2 linked regions of the Thiocystis violascens DSM 198 genome follow. The protein of the gene in region 2 interacts with the protein of the main gene of each other region in a pairwise test. Links are inferred from orthologs where the notes say so. Each region holds a gene or a part of one and is shown on either strand. Other genes may lie near its edges.

What was found.
Region 1: the proteins of THIVI_RS10560 (region 2) and grxD interact in binary tests that used the Escherichia coli proteins (3 or more experiments, as listed by UniProt). The link is inferred for Thiocystis violascens DSM 198 from one-to-one orthologs.

What each region holds. Positions count from the first base shown.
Region 1 is NC_018012.1:2,031,178-2,037,695, forward strand. What follows is about bases 657-3,546. They hold grxD (Grx4 family monothiol glutaredoxin), read right to left. Parts: upstream 2,325-3,546; coding sequence 1,989-2,324; downstream 657-1,988. Other genes in these bases: THIVI_RS09030 (ABC transporter substrate-binding protein), read right to left, coding at 657-953; rnt (ribonuclease T), read left to right, coding at 1,116-1,793; THIVI_RS09045 (N-acetylglutaminylglutamine amidotransferase), read right to left, coding at 2,384-3,546. In the rest of the region: more of THIVI_RS09030, read right to left, coding at 1-656; more of THIVI_RS09045, read right to left, coding at 3,547-4,159; THIVI_RS09050 (superoxide dismutase), read left to right, coding at 4,451-5,032; THIVI_RS09055 (aspartate aminotransferase family protein), read left to right, coding at 5,181-6,359; argF (ornithine carbamoyltransferase), read left to right, coding at 6,389-6,518. UniProt on the Escherichia coli protein: Monothiol glutaredoxin involved in the biogenesis of iron-sulfur clusters.
Region 2 is NC_018012.1:2,381,370-2,389,197, reverse strand. What follows is about bases 2,898-5,785. They hold THIVI_RS10560 (BolA family protein), read left to right. Parts: upstream 2,898-4,162; coding sequence 4,163-4,408; downstream 4,409-5,785. Other genes in these bases: THIVI_RS10550 (DUF6384 family protein), read left to right, coding at 5,741-5,785; THIVI_RS10555 (hypothetical protein), read left to right, coding at 4,500-5,744; THIVI_RS24700 (hypothetical protein), read left to right, coding at 3,754-4,113; THIVI_RS10565 (peptide chain release factor 3), read left to right, coding at 2,898-3,540. Outside these bases: THIVI_RS10575 (S49 family peptidase), read left to right, coding at 1-114; THIVI_RS10570 (pyridoxal phosphate-dependent decarboxylase family protein), read left to right, coding at 198-1,868; more of THIVI_RS10565, read left to right, coding at 1,960-2,897; more of THIVI_RS10550, read left to right, coding at 5,786-6,670; THIVI_RS26060 (coiled-coil domain-containing protein), read left to right, coding at 6,681-7,828. UniProt on the Escherichia coli protein: Involved in cell resistance against acid stress.

The DNA of each region.
Region 1 (6,518 bases), 350 kb from region 2 along the record:
GACAGACACATGACCCCATGCCAGGCGCGGTAACCTTCGCGCGGCGCGGCATAAACCGCGGGGATGCCGCCCTCGTTGAGCGCGGCGACCGCCGGCGAGAACATGCTGGCGAGCGCCGCCCGGCCGTCGCGCATCATCCCCACGGACTCCGGCACCTCGCTCCAGAAGCCGCTGAAATGACCGTCCAGCTTGCATTGAATGAGGATGTCGAAGAGTTGGTCCAGTTCGGGCTTACTGATGTCGCCGATGTTGGCAAAGGTCATGAGCCCGCGCGCCTGGACCGCCAGGGCGGCGTCGAACAGGCCGATGGTAGGGTCGTTCACCAGCGCGACCTGTCCGTGCCAGCGCGGATCGAGCAGCCAGCCCCAGCTTTCGGTTTCGTAGGCGACCCCGCGCGGGACGACGCGGGTGTCGTAACCGAAGGCATCGACATTATGGACATAGGGCAGGAAGCTGATGCGCTCGCTCGGCGTCGCGCCCAGGCCGCCATCCGGCTGGACATTGATCAGCCGGTAAGGGGCGTCGCCCTGACCGAGCGGAGCCTCCGGGGTCAGGCGTCCGGTCTTGGTCAGGTCGTTGACCTCGCTCCAGAGGGCGATACGGCGGGTGTCAATGGGCTGGATCGAGCGGGCGCTCCAGAGAATCCTGATGCTGTTGGACCACTGCTCGTAGAGATCGAAGCTGTCCGGGCGGGCGCCCCCTTGATACAGCACCTCGGCGTTGCCGCCCGGCATGAAGATCAGCTCGATCCCGAGATCCTGCTCGGCACGCTGGCGAATCTGCTCGCGCAGGGTGACGTGGGTGCCGAGCACCCGCAGTTTGACGCGCCCCCTGGTGTGGACGGCTGGCGCCGCCGGCAGGGCTCCGGCGCCGCAGGCGAACGCGCCCAGGGCCGCGCAAAGCCGGCGGCGCCGGTGGGAGACAGGCGGACAGCGATCGTCTTGCTCAGTCATGCCCATACACTCCCGCTTCCTTGGTCGGTTGGGAATGACAGAAATCAAGACATGGCTCGATCTCGCGCATGGTGCGTGTAAAGCCGTTTCAAGAGAGGTTGATACTGGTCGTGGACGCAGTCAATGTTTGGCATTCGCCGCGCGGCCACTTATGCTGTCGCCATGAATGATGAAGAACAGATTCCAGATGGTATCGCGCAGCGCTTTCGTGGCTTTCTGCCGGTGGTCGTCGACGTGGAGACGGCGGGCTTCGACGCCCAGCGTCATGCCCTGCTTGAAATCGCGGCGGTCATTATCCGCATGAAACCGGACGGACGGCTGGAGCCTTCGGCCCCGATCGCCTGTCATGTCCTGCCGTTCGTGGGCTCGGAGATCGACCCGCGGGCGCTGGCGTTCAATCGCATCGATCCGGACCACCCCTTCCGTGACGCCATCTCGGAACAGGACGCGCTCACCCGCGTCCTCACGCCGATTCGCAAGGCCGTCAAATCGACCGGCTGCAATCGCGCCATCCTGGTGGGACACAATGCCCATTTCGACCTGGGTTTCGTGAAGGCGGCGGTGGAGCGCACCGGCTTCAAGCGCAACCCCTTCCACGCCTTCAGCGTCTTCGATACGGTGACGCTGGGGGGGCTGATGTTCGGTCAGACGGTGCTGGCCAAGGCCGCGCGGGCGGCCGGGCTGTACTGGCAGAACAGCGAGGCGCATTCGGCCATCTATGACGCCGAACAGACCGCGCGCCTCTTCTGCATGATCGTCAACCGCTGGCACGATCTCGATCCCGTGCGTTTCTGGGAGAACAGCCCGGATGTCTTGACCTTGATGTCGAAAGAAGGCTGACCTGGTCTGGTCAGGTCAGGCGATTTCCGGAAGCCGTCTTACCCATCGAGAGGCAGCGAATGGACATGATGAACACGATTTCGCAGGATTAACAGGATAGAAGCGATAGTTTTTTTAATCCTGTCAATCTTGGAAAATCCTGTGAATCCTGTCCATTGACTGCCTCTCCGTAGATAGATCGTTTTCAACAAATCCCTAACCGCCAGCCTCCTCTGTCTTGGCGACCGCCTGCTCCATCAAGGTTTTGAGTTCCCCGCTGGCATGCAATTCAAGGGTGATGTCGCACCCGCCAACCAGTTCGCCGTCGATATAGATCTGCGGAAAGGTCGGCCAATCGGCATAGCGCGGCAGGTTCTCGAAAATCTCGGGATCCTGCAGGACGTTGACATAGGCAAAGGGGAGGCCGCACTCCTGCAATGCCGCGGCGGCCCGCATGGAAAACCCGCACTGCGGAAACTGCGGAGTGCCCTTCATGTAGATCACGACTGCGTTGCCTTTCACCTGCTCGCCGATGCGCTCCAATACATCCATCTCTTCGCCTCGTTGAAAATTGACAATAATCAATGAAGCTCGGGGCGCGCGTCGGCATTTCAAGCCAGATGCCGCTGCAACCACAGCTCCAGCAGAGCCAGATGCCAGAGTTTGTTGCCCTGGATGCGGGTGTGATGCAGATCCGGCGCGTCCAACAGTTGATCGAGATAGGCTGGTCGGTAGAGACCGCGCTCGCGGCTGGCACGCGAAGTGAGCGCATCGCGCATCAGCTCCAGAAAGGGTCCGCGCACATATTTGAGCGCCGGCATCGGGAAATAGCCCTTGGGCCGGTCGATTACGGCGTCCGGCAGCAGACCGCGCGCCAGCGCCTTGAGCGGATACTTGCCGCCCTCGCGCAGTTTCAGCTCTGGCGGACAGCGGGCAGCAAGTTCGACCAGTTGGTGGTCGAGGAAAGGTACCCGCGCCTCCAGCCCCCAGGCCATGGTCATGTTGTCGACCCGTTTGACTGGGTCATCGACGATCAGCGTGGTGACATCGAGCCGCAGCACCGCATCCATGAATTCGTCGGCGTCCGGCGCGTCCAGCCGCTCGGCGATCAGAGCGGAGGTGTGATCCGCGCCGGCATAGTCATCCGTGACCAGGCGCCGATATTCGGCGTGGTCACGGTCGAAATAGTGCCTGGCGAAACGCTCCAGCCGACTCCCCCCGGTCTCGTCGCGCATGCGCGGATACCAGAAATAACCGCCAAAGACCTCGTCGGCGCCCTGTCCTGACTGCACCACCTTGATCTCGCGCGCGACCTGTTCGGCGAGCAGATAAAAGGCCACCGCATCCTGACCGAACATCGGCTCGGCCATGGCGTCGATAGCCTCCGGCAGGCGCCGCAGCACCTGATCGTTCGGGACCAGAAACTTGCGGTGGCGGGTGCCGTAGCGTTCTACGACCAGATCCGAATACTGGAACTCGCTGCCCGCCTCCTCCGGCGTATCCTCGAAGCCGACCGAGAAGGTTCGCAGATCCGACACGCCCGCCTCCGCCAGCAACGCGACCAGCAGACTGGAGTCCAGACCGCCGGACAGCAGCACGCCCACCGGCACATCCGCCACCTCGCTGCGAATCTTGACCGCGTGACGCAGCGCGGCGTGGATCGACTCCAGCCATTCGGACTCGCTCGGCGGGCGCTCGGGGCGGGTCGCCGACAAATGCCAGTACGCCTGCTCGGTGCGGCCGCCGCTGGCGTCCAGGCGCAGCCAGTGACCGGGAGCGAGCTTGCGCACCCCCTTGAGGATGGTGCGCGGCGCCGGCACCACGGCGTGTAGCGTAAAAAGGTTGTGCAGTGCCACCGGATCGATGGCCGTCTCGACCCCGCCCGCAGCCAGCAATGCCTGCGGATGGGAGGCGAATCGCAGTGCGCGACCCTGCTCGGACCAATACAGCGGCTTGATCCCGAAGCGATCACGCGCCAGAAACAGCACCCGCTGGTTGGCGTCCCAGACCGCGAAGGCGAACATGCCGTGCAGCCGCTCGACGCAGCCGGTACCCCAGGCATGCCAGGCTTTGAGGATGACCTCGCTGTCGCCCTCGGAGAAGAAGCGATAACCCTGATCCTGAAGCTCGCGCCGGAGCGCGCGATAGTTATAGATGGTTCCGTTGAAAACCAGCGCCAGCCCCAGTTCCGCATCCACCATGGGCTGATTGGAGCGCACCGAGAGGTCGATGATGGCCAGTCGGCGATGACCGAAGGCCAGCGCCCCGTCGCTGTAACTGCCGCCGTGATCCGGACCGCGCCGGGCCAGTTCGGCCATCATCGACTGAATCGACTCCAGGCTGGCCGGCATGCCGTCGAAGCGTAATTCTCCACAGATACCGCACATCGCATCGCCCTCGTTCAACGGCGCCCAGAGTACATCCGCATGTTTGTGCGAAATTTCAGCCTCGCACTCACTCGCGGCGATCAGCGAAACGCCGTTTAAATCATCATAAATGAAAGACTTAAACCGTGTCGACGCCGACGCATCCCGATGCGGACAAGGCCGACCCAAATCCAAGAACCAACAAATATCCTGCCGAACGCGGTTTAACGCGGCTTGAGTTGTCAGGATGCGGGCCTATGTTTCACCGCACAAGATCCACTTCACTGGCAAACTCGACTGGAGCATCGCACCATGGCCCACGAATTACCCGCATTGCCCTATGCTCAGAACGCGCTCGAACCTGTCATCTCGGCCGAAACCATCGAATATCACTACGGCAAACATCATCAGACCTATGTCACCAATCTGAACAATCTGATCGCGGGCACCGAGTTCGCGGACCTGAGCCTCACCGACATCATCCTGAAATCCTCCGGCGGCATGTTCAACAACGCCGCACAGGTCTGGAACCACACCTTTTACTGGAACTGTCTGAGCCCGACCGGCGGCGGCGCACCGACCGGCGCGCTAGGCGAGGCGATCACCGCCAAGTTCGGTTCGTTCGACGAATTCAAAAAGCAGTTCGCGCAATCCGCCGCCACCAATTTCGGCTCGGGCTGGACCTGGCTGGTCAAGAACGCCGACGGCTCCATCGAGATCTTCAACACTTCCAATGCCGGCACCCCCATGACCTCGGGCAAGACCGCGCTGCTGACCGTCGATGTCTGGGAGCACGCCTATTACATCGACTATCGTAACGCGCGCCCCAAATACCTTGAAAGCATTTGGGATAAAATCAACTGGTCGTTCGTCGCCGACAATTACGCCGGCTAAGCGGGCGCACGACGCGCTCGATTCTTGTATCGAGCGCGACTTTCACGTTATATTCCACAGCTTCGCCTTCACGACAAAGGCGGTTTCCCTCGCGGAGGAACCGCCTTTTTTGTTTTATTGATGATCGATGACTCCGGGCCCCGACGCCATGAGCGAACCCTTGATGGCCACCTACAAGCGCCTGCCTGTCACCTTTGCGCGAGGTGACGGCGTCTGGCTCTGGGATACCGATGGCAAACGCTATCTGGACGCGCTCTCGGGGATCGCCGTGTGCGGACTCGGGCACGCCCATCCCGCCGTGCGCGACGCACTCTGCGAGCAGGCCGGCCAACTGATCCACACCTCGAATCTCTACGGCATCGCCGAGCAGGAACGTCTCGGGGCCATGCTGACCGAACGGGCCGGCATGGACCGGGTATTTTTCGCGAATTCCGGGGCCGAGGCCAACGAGGCCGCGATCAAGCTCGCGCGACTGCACGCGCACCGGCGCGGTGTGGAAAACCCGGCGATCCTGGTCACCGAGGGGAGTTTTCACGGACGCACCCTGGCGACCCTCTCGGCCACCGGCAATCGCAAGGTCCAGGCCGGTTTCGAGCCACTGGTACAAGGCTTCGTGCGTGTCCCCTACGACGATCTCGACGCGGTCGAGATCGCCGCCGAGAACCGTCCGAACATCGTCGCCATCCTGGTCGAGCCCATCCAGGGCGAGGGCGGCATCCGTCTCCCCGCCGACGACTATCTGCCACGTCTGCGCGACCTCTGCGACCGCGAGGGCTGGCTCCTGATTTTCGACGAGATCCAGACCGGCATGGGGCGGACCGGACGGTTTTTCGCCCATGAGCACGTCGCCGCCATCCCGGATGTCATCACGCTCGCCAAGGGACTCGGCAACGGCGTCCCGATCGGCGCCTGTCTCGCGCGCGGCGCGGCGGCCGAGGTGCTGACGCCCGGTTCGCATGGCTCGACCTTCGGCGGCAATCCGCTCGCCTGCCGGGTCGGGCGCGCCGTGCTGCAGACCATCGACGCGGCCAACCTCGTCGAGAACGCGGCCCGTCAGGGAGCGTATCTGCTCAATGCCTTTCGCGAATCGCTGAGACACGTCAACGGCGTCTCCGAGATTCGGGGGCGCGGCCTGATGATCGGCATCGAGCTGGACCGCCCCTGTGCCGAACTGGTGCCTCTGGCGCTCGCCGCCGGTCTTCTCATTAACGTCACCGCCGAGCGCGTGATCCGACTGCTGCCCCCGTTGATTCTGGAGCAGCCCGAGGCCGACCAACTCGTGCGCGAACTGACCCACCTGATCGAAGGCTTTCTGGGCAACGCCTGAGAACGACTTCGTCGGAGAGACGCGATTCCATGGATGCCCATCGAACCCATTGCCGGCACTTTCTGAGCCTGCTCGACCTGAGCGATGTCGAGGCCCGCGCCCTGATTGCCCGCGCCATCGAACTCAAACGGATGCTCAAAGCGGGTCAGGACTACCGCC
Region 2 (7,828 bases):
TACACTCAGAAGAAGGATCTTCTGGATTCGCTTGCCAAGCGTCTCGGGGCAAGCTTCGGGGCCGGGGCGATGGAGCGTTTTGGGATCCTGCTGGGCAGCGGCACTCCACACTGACCGATCAATGACCGCTTGACCCGTGGCTGCAACCGCGATTCGCGCCGAAAGGCGCGAATCCATTGGCGACGAGGTTGATGTCCATGAACAGCGCACCGAGTCATTACAGCGACCTTCTGGAAACACTGAAGACCTATTTTCCCTCGCCGGTCTCAAACCCCATCATGGACGGCTATTTCGTCCATAGCGTGTCCTGCTTTCTCGACCGGGTCGACGCGCTCAAGTCCGCCGCGCCGGTCCTTGGCAGCAAGCGGGAGGCCGATTACGCCGCGCATCGCACCCTGGTCATGCCCGACGACATGGCCTCGGTGGAAAGCATCAACGCCATGCTGGCGGATTACTGTCGCGGCATGACCGTCTGGTCGCATCCCAACGCCCAGGCCAACGTCATCCCGCCGCCCACGATTTCCAGCATCACCGCCTACATCGCCGCCGCCCTCTACAACCCCAACATCATCTGGGACGAATATTCGGCGCGCTTCGCCGAGGCCGAAGTCGAGGCGGTCGCCATGCTGGCCAGTCTGGTCGGCTACGATCCGGCCGAGGCGGGCGGCGTCTTCACCTTCGGCGGTACCGGGACGATTCTCTATGGCGTCAAGTTGGCGCTGGAAAAGCTCACCGGCGGCCAGGCCATGAAACGCGGCGTGCGCCAGGAGTACAAGATCGTCGCCTCGGGCGCCTCGCATTACGCCCGGCTCAATGTCGCCGGCTGGCTGGGGCTGGGGAGCGATAACCTGATCACCGTCCCCAGCACCAGCCGCAACGACATCTCGCTTCCCGCTCTCGAAGCGACCCTGCGTGGACTCTACGAACGCGACGAAACGGTCCTCGCCATCATTCTCACGCTCGGCACCACCGACGCCTTCGGCATCGACGATCTGGCCGCTGTCGCCGACCTGCGCGAGCGGCTGGTGGCTGAGTATCGGCCGCCGTTTCCGCCTTATCTGCACGCGGATGCGGTGATCGGCTGGCCCTGGCTGGTGTTCCAGGACTATGATTTTGACGCCAACCCGCTCGGCTTCCACGACCGCACCCTGCGCGCGCTGCGCGATACGCTGGAGCGGATGCGGCCGCTGTTTCTGGCCGACAGTCTCGGCATGGATTTCCACAAGACCGGCTACGCACCCTATGTGTCGAGTCTCTTCCTGATCAAGCGGCGCGCCGATCTGGCGCTGCTCAGCCGCGACCCGGCGGCCATGCCCTATCTCTATCAATTCGGTCACTACCGCCCCGGCCTATTCACGCTGGAATGTTCGCGTTCCGGCGCCGGCGCGCTGGCGGCGCTCGCCAATCTGAAGCTGCTGGGCAAACAGGGCTACCAGGTCATTCTGGGGCACAGCGTCGAGATGTCGGAATGTCTGCGCGAGCATCTGGAAAGCCTGACCTGCGCGAAGGTGCTCAACGCGGACAATCTCGGCCCGGTCACGCTGTTCAGGCTCTATCCGGACGGCGTCGACGCCGCCGCGGCCTACCGGCGCGAATGCGCCGATCCCGACTACCGCCCCGAGTTGGAGCGGTACAACCTCTACAATCGACGAATCTTCGATTGGACCCACGCACAGGCGATGCGCGGGGAGGGCGTCTTGCTGTCCTGGACCGACGCCTATCGCCCCGCCGCCGACGGCAAGACCCCGATCGCCGCCCTGAAATCCTTTGTCATGAGCCCCTGGACCGACCGCGCGGCCATGGAGACCGTGGTGCGGCAAGTGCTGGAGGCTCGTGCGCGGATCGAGACGGAGTCGGCTCGGCCATGACTGGCTTGGCTTCCGTTCTCCCTGCCCGAGCGATCCCGCATCGGTATAATCCCAGGCTTTACCAGCGCAGGCCGTGTCCAAACCAGTCCCCATGACAGAACTTCAAGAACAACTCGCTAAACGCCGTACCTTCGCGATCATCTCCCATCCCGACGCGGGCAAGACCACGCTGACCGAAAAGCTGCTGCTGTTCGGCGGCGCGATCCAGCTCGCCGGCACGGTCAAGGGGCGCAAGGCGGCGCGTCACGCGACCTCGGACTGGATGGCGCTGGAGAAGGAGCGCGGGATCTCGGTGACCTCCTCGGTCATGCAGTTTCCCTACGGCGAGGCCATCATCAATCTGCTCGACACGCCGGGACACGAGGATTTCTCCGAGGACACCTATCGCACCCTGACGGCGGTCGACTCGGCGCTGATGGTGATCGACATCGCCAAGGGCGTCGAGGATCGCACCATCAAGCTGATGGATGTCTGCCGGCTGCGCGATACGCCCATCCTGACCTTCGTCAACAAGCTCGACCGCGAGGGCCGCGACGCCATCGAGGTGCTGGACGAGATCGAGAATATCCTCAAGATCAGATGCGCGCCCGTCACCTGGCCGATCGGCATGGGCAAACGCTTCAAGGGGGTGTTTGACCTGCGTTCCGGGCGCACCCATCTGTTCAGCGCCCAGCATGGCGGACGCATCACTCAGGGCGAGATCATCGAGGGGCTCGACAACCCGCGTATGGACGAGGTGCTCGGCGATCAGGCCCAGGAACTGCGCGACGAGATGGAACTGGTGCAGGGCGCCAGTCATCCGCTGAATCTCGCCGACTACATGGCGGGCAAACAGACGCCGGTGTTCTTCGGCTCGGCCATCAACAATTTCGGCGTGCGCGAACTGCTGGATGCCTTCGTGGAATACGCCCCGCCGCCGCGTCCGCGTCAGACCCGCCAGCGTCTGGTCGATCCCGCCGAGGACGCCTTTAGCGGCTTCGTCTTCAAGATCCAGGCGAACATGGACCCGGCGCATCGCGATCGGGTGGCCTTTCTGCGGGTCTGTTCGGGCAGTTATCAAAAGGGCATGAAGATGCGTCACGTGCGCATCGGCAAGTCGATTCAGGTCGCCAACGCCATCACCTTCCAGGCCGACGAGCGGCGTCAGGTGGAAGACGCCTGGCCCGGCGACATCATTGGCCTCCACAATCACGGCACCATCCAGATCGGCGATACCTTCACCGAGACCGAGGATCTGAAATACGAGGGCGTGCCGTATTTCGCGCCCGAGTTGTTTCGCCGGGTCGTGCTCCGCGATCCGTTGCGCACCAAGGCCTTGCAGAAGGGCGTGGTGCAGCTCGCCGAGGAGGGCGCGACCCAGGTGTTCCGTCCGCTGAAAAACAACGATCTGATTCTCGGGGCGGTCGGGATTCTGCAATTCGACGTGGCGGCGTATCGGCTTAAGGACGAATACGGGGTCGACGCCTTCGTCGAACCGGTGAGCGTGAAGACCGCCCGCTGGGTGACTTGCACGGACGCCAAGATGCTGGAGCGCTTCAAGGAAAAGAATTACGAGAATCTGGCTTTGGACGGCGACGACCAGCTCGTCTATCTGGCGCCGACGCGGGTCAATCTGAGCCTGGCCGAAGAGCGTTGGCCGGAGGTGCGGTTTCTGGCGACACGCGATCTTTGAACCCCCTTCCAGAGCGAAGCACGGCGGTTTGTCGCCTTCCCTGGAGTTGCGGCGATCAGAGCACCGGCGATTGGCGGGAGGCGGTTTAACAGGATGTTTTATTTCATCAAGAATCCACGCCGGATCAACGGCCCCGCTGGCAGAGCATGGCAGAATGTGAGACGCGGCCTCTGCTGGGGCCGTGCTCGCACCGATTGCTAGGAATTGGAAATTATGAATCCGATAGAAATTCTAAAGAACCTGTTGCTTCAGTTGGAAGCAGAGATCAACTCAACAAGTGTGCACAAAATTCAGTTTCACCAGCAACGTGTTAGGCAGAATCACATGGGATTTTTAGGCTGTAACGGTCGTTTGTGGGTATCACCGTCTTCCGTTGGCTACGACATTGCGCTATCAGGAAAATCCCTAGAGAAACAAATGTATCCATTCATGCAGAGCTTGTGTGGCAGAGAGTGTGACGGCTATAAGCAAAAGAATGCCAAAATTGGAAAGAAAGACTCTCCTTTTTGGCGCGTTAATGATTTCAAATTGGTGAAAGACGCTGTATTGCACTATTCTCAAACGAGTAAATGATATAGCTGCCTAATGCGGTTTAACTTGCTTTATTGAAGAGGAATTTGTTTTGGAAACCGAAGCAGTCGCCCAACTCATCCGCGCGGGCATCCCGAATGCCGAGGTCCAGGTCTCCGGCGATGGCAGTCACTTCGAGGCGCTGATCGTCAGCGAAGTCTTCGAGGGTCTGACGCCGATCAAGCGTCAGCGCCTGGTGATGGAAACCGTCAAGACCCAGATCGCCAGCGGCGAACTGCATGCCTTGTCGATCAAAACCCAGACGCCGGCGCAGCATGCCGGGTCGGGTGTTTGCTAAGGCGATTTCCGGGAAAGTCCGTACCAGAATCAACGCTTCAAAAGTTCAAGCCGCCTCAGACCAAAACCAAACCATTAGGGACGGAAAAACCATGACGACGACCGACACCGCCGCTGCCGCCGCTACTGCCAACGCGAGCGCGATCTCTGCCGCGACCCCGATGCAGTATCTGGACAAGGCCATGAACGGCCTGCACGATCTGGGACTCCTGCCCACCGATGGGGACAAACAAGTCGAGCCGATCATCGCCCTGCTGAACCAGATATCCGTCCTCGACGAAGGCCGCGTGACCGCCATCGCCCGCACGCTCAACGAGGCGTCGCTGTTCAACGACGTGGTCCGTCAGCAGGTACAGGCCATGGAAATCGGCAGCCGCTACGAGGAGATCACCAACGCCTTCAACAGCATCCGCGACGATGCCAAGACGATGGTGGACCAGATCGAGGACGGCAAGCTGGATACCTTCGAGCGACTCGGCAATGTGTGGATGAAGGTCTCGCGCGGGGACATCGCCGACCGCTTCGACAAGATCAAGGGTACCTATCTGGAAGTGACCGCGTCCACCAACGATCAGATCCAGCGGGAACAGAAGATTCTGGAAGCCTATCAGGATTTCCGCGGGGCGCTGAAACAGTCCGAAGTCTTGGCCCTGGAAGTGCTCAAAACCGCCCAGGGCAAGCTCGACGAGGCTAAGGCCGGAGTTGCGGCGGCCATGCAGGAAGTCGAGGCCAACACCTCGCAGGAGCCCGCCGTTCGCGCCCGCTTCGAGATGGCCAGAGACGAGAAGGTCCGCGCGCTTCAACAGGAAGAAAAGCGTTATCAGATCGCCAAGGATCTCGCGGATAACCTCACGATTTCCTACAACACCTCCGAAGTGGTCATGGCGCGTCTGCTTCAGACCACCAATGCCAAGGAGCGGGTCTATGCGCAGGCGGTGAGCTTCTTCAGCACCAATGAAGTGGTCCTGACCGCGCTGACCGCCTCTTTCACGGGCATGTTCGGTCTGCACGAGGGCACGCAGACCGTGAATGCCATGAAGGAAGGAATGAGCCAGTCGCTGGAGGTGCTGGCGGACATCGGTGGCAAGGTGCAGGAGGCGGCGGTCCAGGCGGGCTATGGCCCTACGGTGCGCGCGGACTCGGTCAAAAAGCTGGTGGATTCGGTGGTCTCCTGGCAGGTCAGATCCCATGAGATCATCGAGGAGATGCGCAAACAGAGCACCGCGAACGCCAACGAGATCCGCGACGCGGTGGAGGAGGGCAAGCGCAAGCTGGCCCGGCTTGCCGATCAGGGTAAGGGTCTGGAAATGCCCGCCGCGTCGCCCGTTCGGCCATGAACGCGGCGGCTACCCTGACATCAGGTTCCGCTCCGGCACCGGCAAGCAAGCCGCCCCTGGATGACGTGATGCTCGCCATGGATGTGGTCGATACGCTGCGTCGACGCGAGCGGATCGTGCAAAAGGAGCTGGACGAGGTTGGCCGCGAGGAGGACCTGAAGGAGCGTCTGCGCCGGATCTACGCGGCGCAGGGGATCGCGGTGCCGGATTCGGTCATTGAGCAGGGCGTTGCCGCGCTCAAGGAGGATCGCTTCACCTATAAGCCGCCGCCGGATTCGTTCGTCATCAAGCTCGCCCGGATCTATGTCAACCGGGGTGTCTGGGGGACATGGCTGGGCGGTCTCGTGGGGGCCGGCGCGCTGGCCGGCGCGCTCTATTATTTCGTGGTGCTGGCTCCCAATGCCGCTCTTCCAGACACGCTTGAAGAGGTTTACGCAGAGGCTGTCGCGCTGGCCAAATCCGATCAGGCACAGGAGACGCTGGAGCGTTCCTTCAACGCGGGTCGGGCCGCGTTGCGCGGTGATGACAAGGCCGCCGTCCGGGAGGCCATCCGGCAGATCGAAGATGCGCGCGACATTCTGGAGCAGGAATATCGGCTGCGCATCGTCAATCGGCCCGACGAGAAGACGGGGGTCTGGCGGATTCCGGACATCAATACCGGGGCGCGCAACTTCTATCTTCTGGTCGAGGCCGTCGATCCCACTGGGAGGGTGCTGACGGTGCCAATCGAGAACGAGGAGACCCGCAAGACCGAGCGGGTGAAGCGCTGGGGTTTGCGAGTCGACGAGCGCACCTTTAAGGCGGTCGCCGCGGACAAGCAGGACGATGGCATCATCGAGCGAGACCGATTCGGCCAGAAGACGCGGGGCGAACTGGTGCCGCGTTATGAGATGAAAACGACCGGCGGGGCGATTACGCAGTGGTGAGGAGAGACGCATGATTTCCGGACGACAGACCCTGTCAAGCATCGACCAGGCGGTCAACGATGCGCGTACCCGGATCGCTACCATTGAGTCGCAGATCGAGGGTGTGAACGGACGCCTGGCCGAACTGCAACAGGCGCTGACCCAGGACTATAAAGACCTGGCCCAAGTGCGCGTCGGCCTGATGACGGACCCGGAGACACTGCGCCATTTGGATCAGGCGGAGCGGCAGGCGCTGGCACTCCTGTCCCAGCGCGAGTCCGCCCTGCGCGAACTGGAGACTAAACTCCAGTCCGCCGATGCACTCCGGCAGACCCTGGAGCGCGAGCGCTCCGCCCAGGCCGCCCGCCTGGATGCCGCGGATGCGGCGGTGGATGCTGCCGCGGCCCGGATCCAGACGCGCCTGGATGCGGATCCCGACTACCGAAGGCAGCGCGAACAGGCCACGGAGGCCGAGCGTCTGGCCATGCACGCCAGCGAAAAGGCAACCCGCAGCGAGGAGGAACGTGAACAAAAGGGCGCTGCCTTCCGGGGCGATCCGCTGTTCCTCTATCTCTGGGAGCGGAACCATGGCACGCCCGAGGATAAATCCTGGGGCCTGTTCCGGGCGCTGGATCGCTGGGTCGCGAAGCGGATCGGATTCGCGGACGCCCGCGCCAATTTCAGCCGCCTGAACGAGATCCCGGAGCGGCTGCGCGAGCATGCCAGAGGTCTCCAGGCCGGCGCCGAGAGCGAGTACGCCGCGCTCAAGGCGCTCGACGAGGCCGCGCGGGCGGCGGACGGCATCCCGGCCCTGGAACGGATCGTCGCCGACGAACAAGCGAGTCTCGACGCCATCGACGAGCGGATCGCCCATGCCGAGTCGGACCAGCAGGTTCTGATGGCGCGCAAGGCGCTCTTCGCCGCCGGCGAGGACGAGCACACCAGAAAGGCGGTCAACTTCATGGCCGCCGAGTTCCAGCGGGAGGATCTGATGGAACTGCGGCGGGAGGCGCTCGCGACGCCCTATCCCGAGGACGATCTGATCGTCGGGCGGATGCTCCAGCGCGAAGACGAGCGCCGCCAGTTGGCGGCCAGTATTCAGGGGCTCAAGGATGCCATCCTCCAGCAGCAGAAGCGACTGACCGAACTCGAAGCGCTGCGGTCGGATTTCAAGCGCAG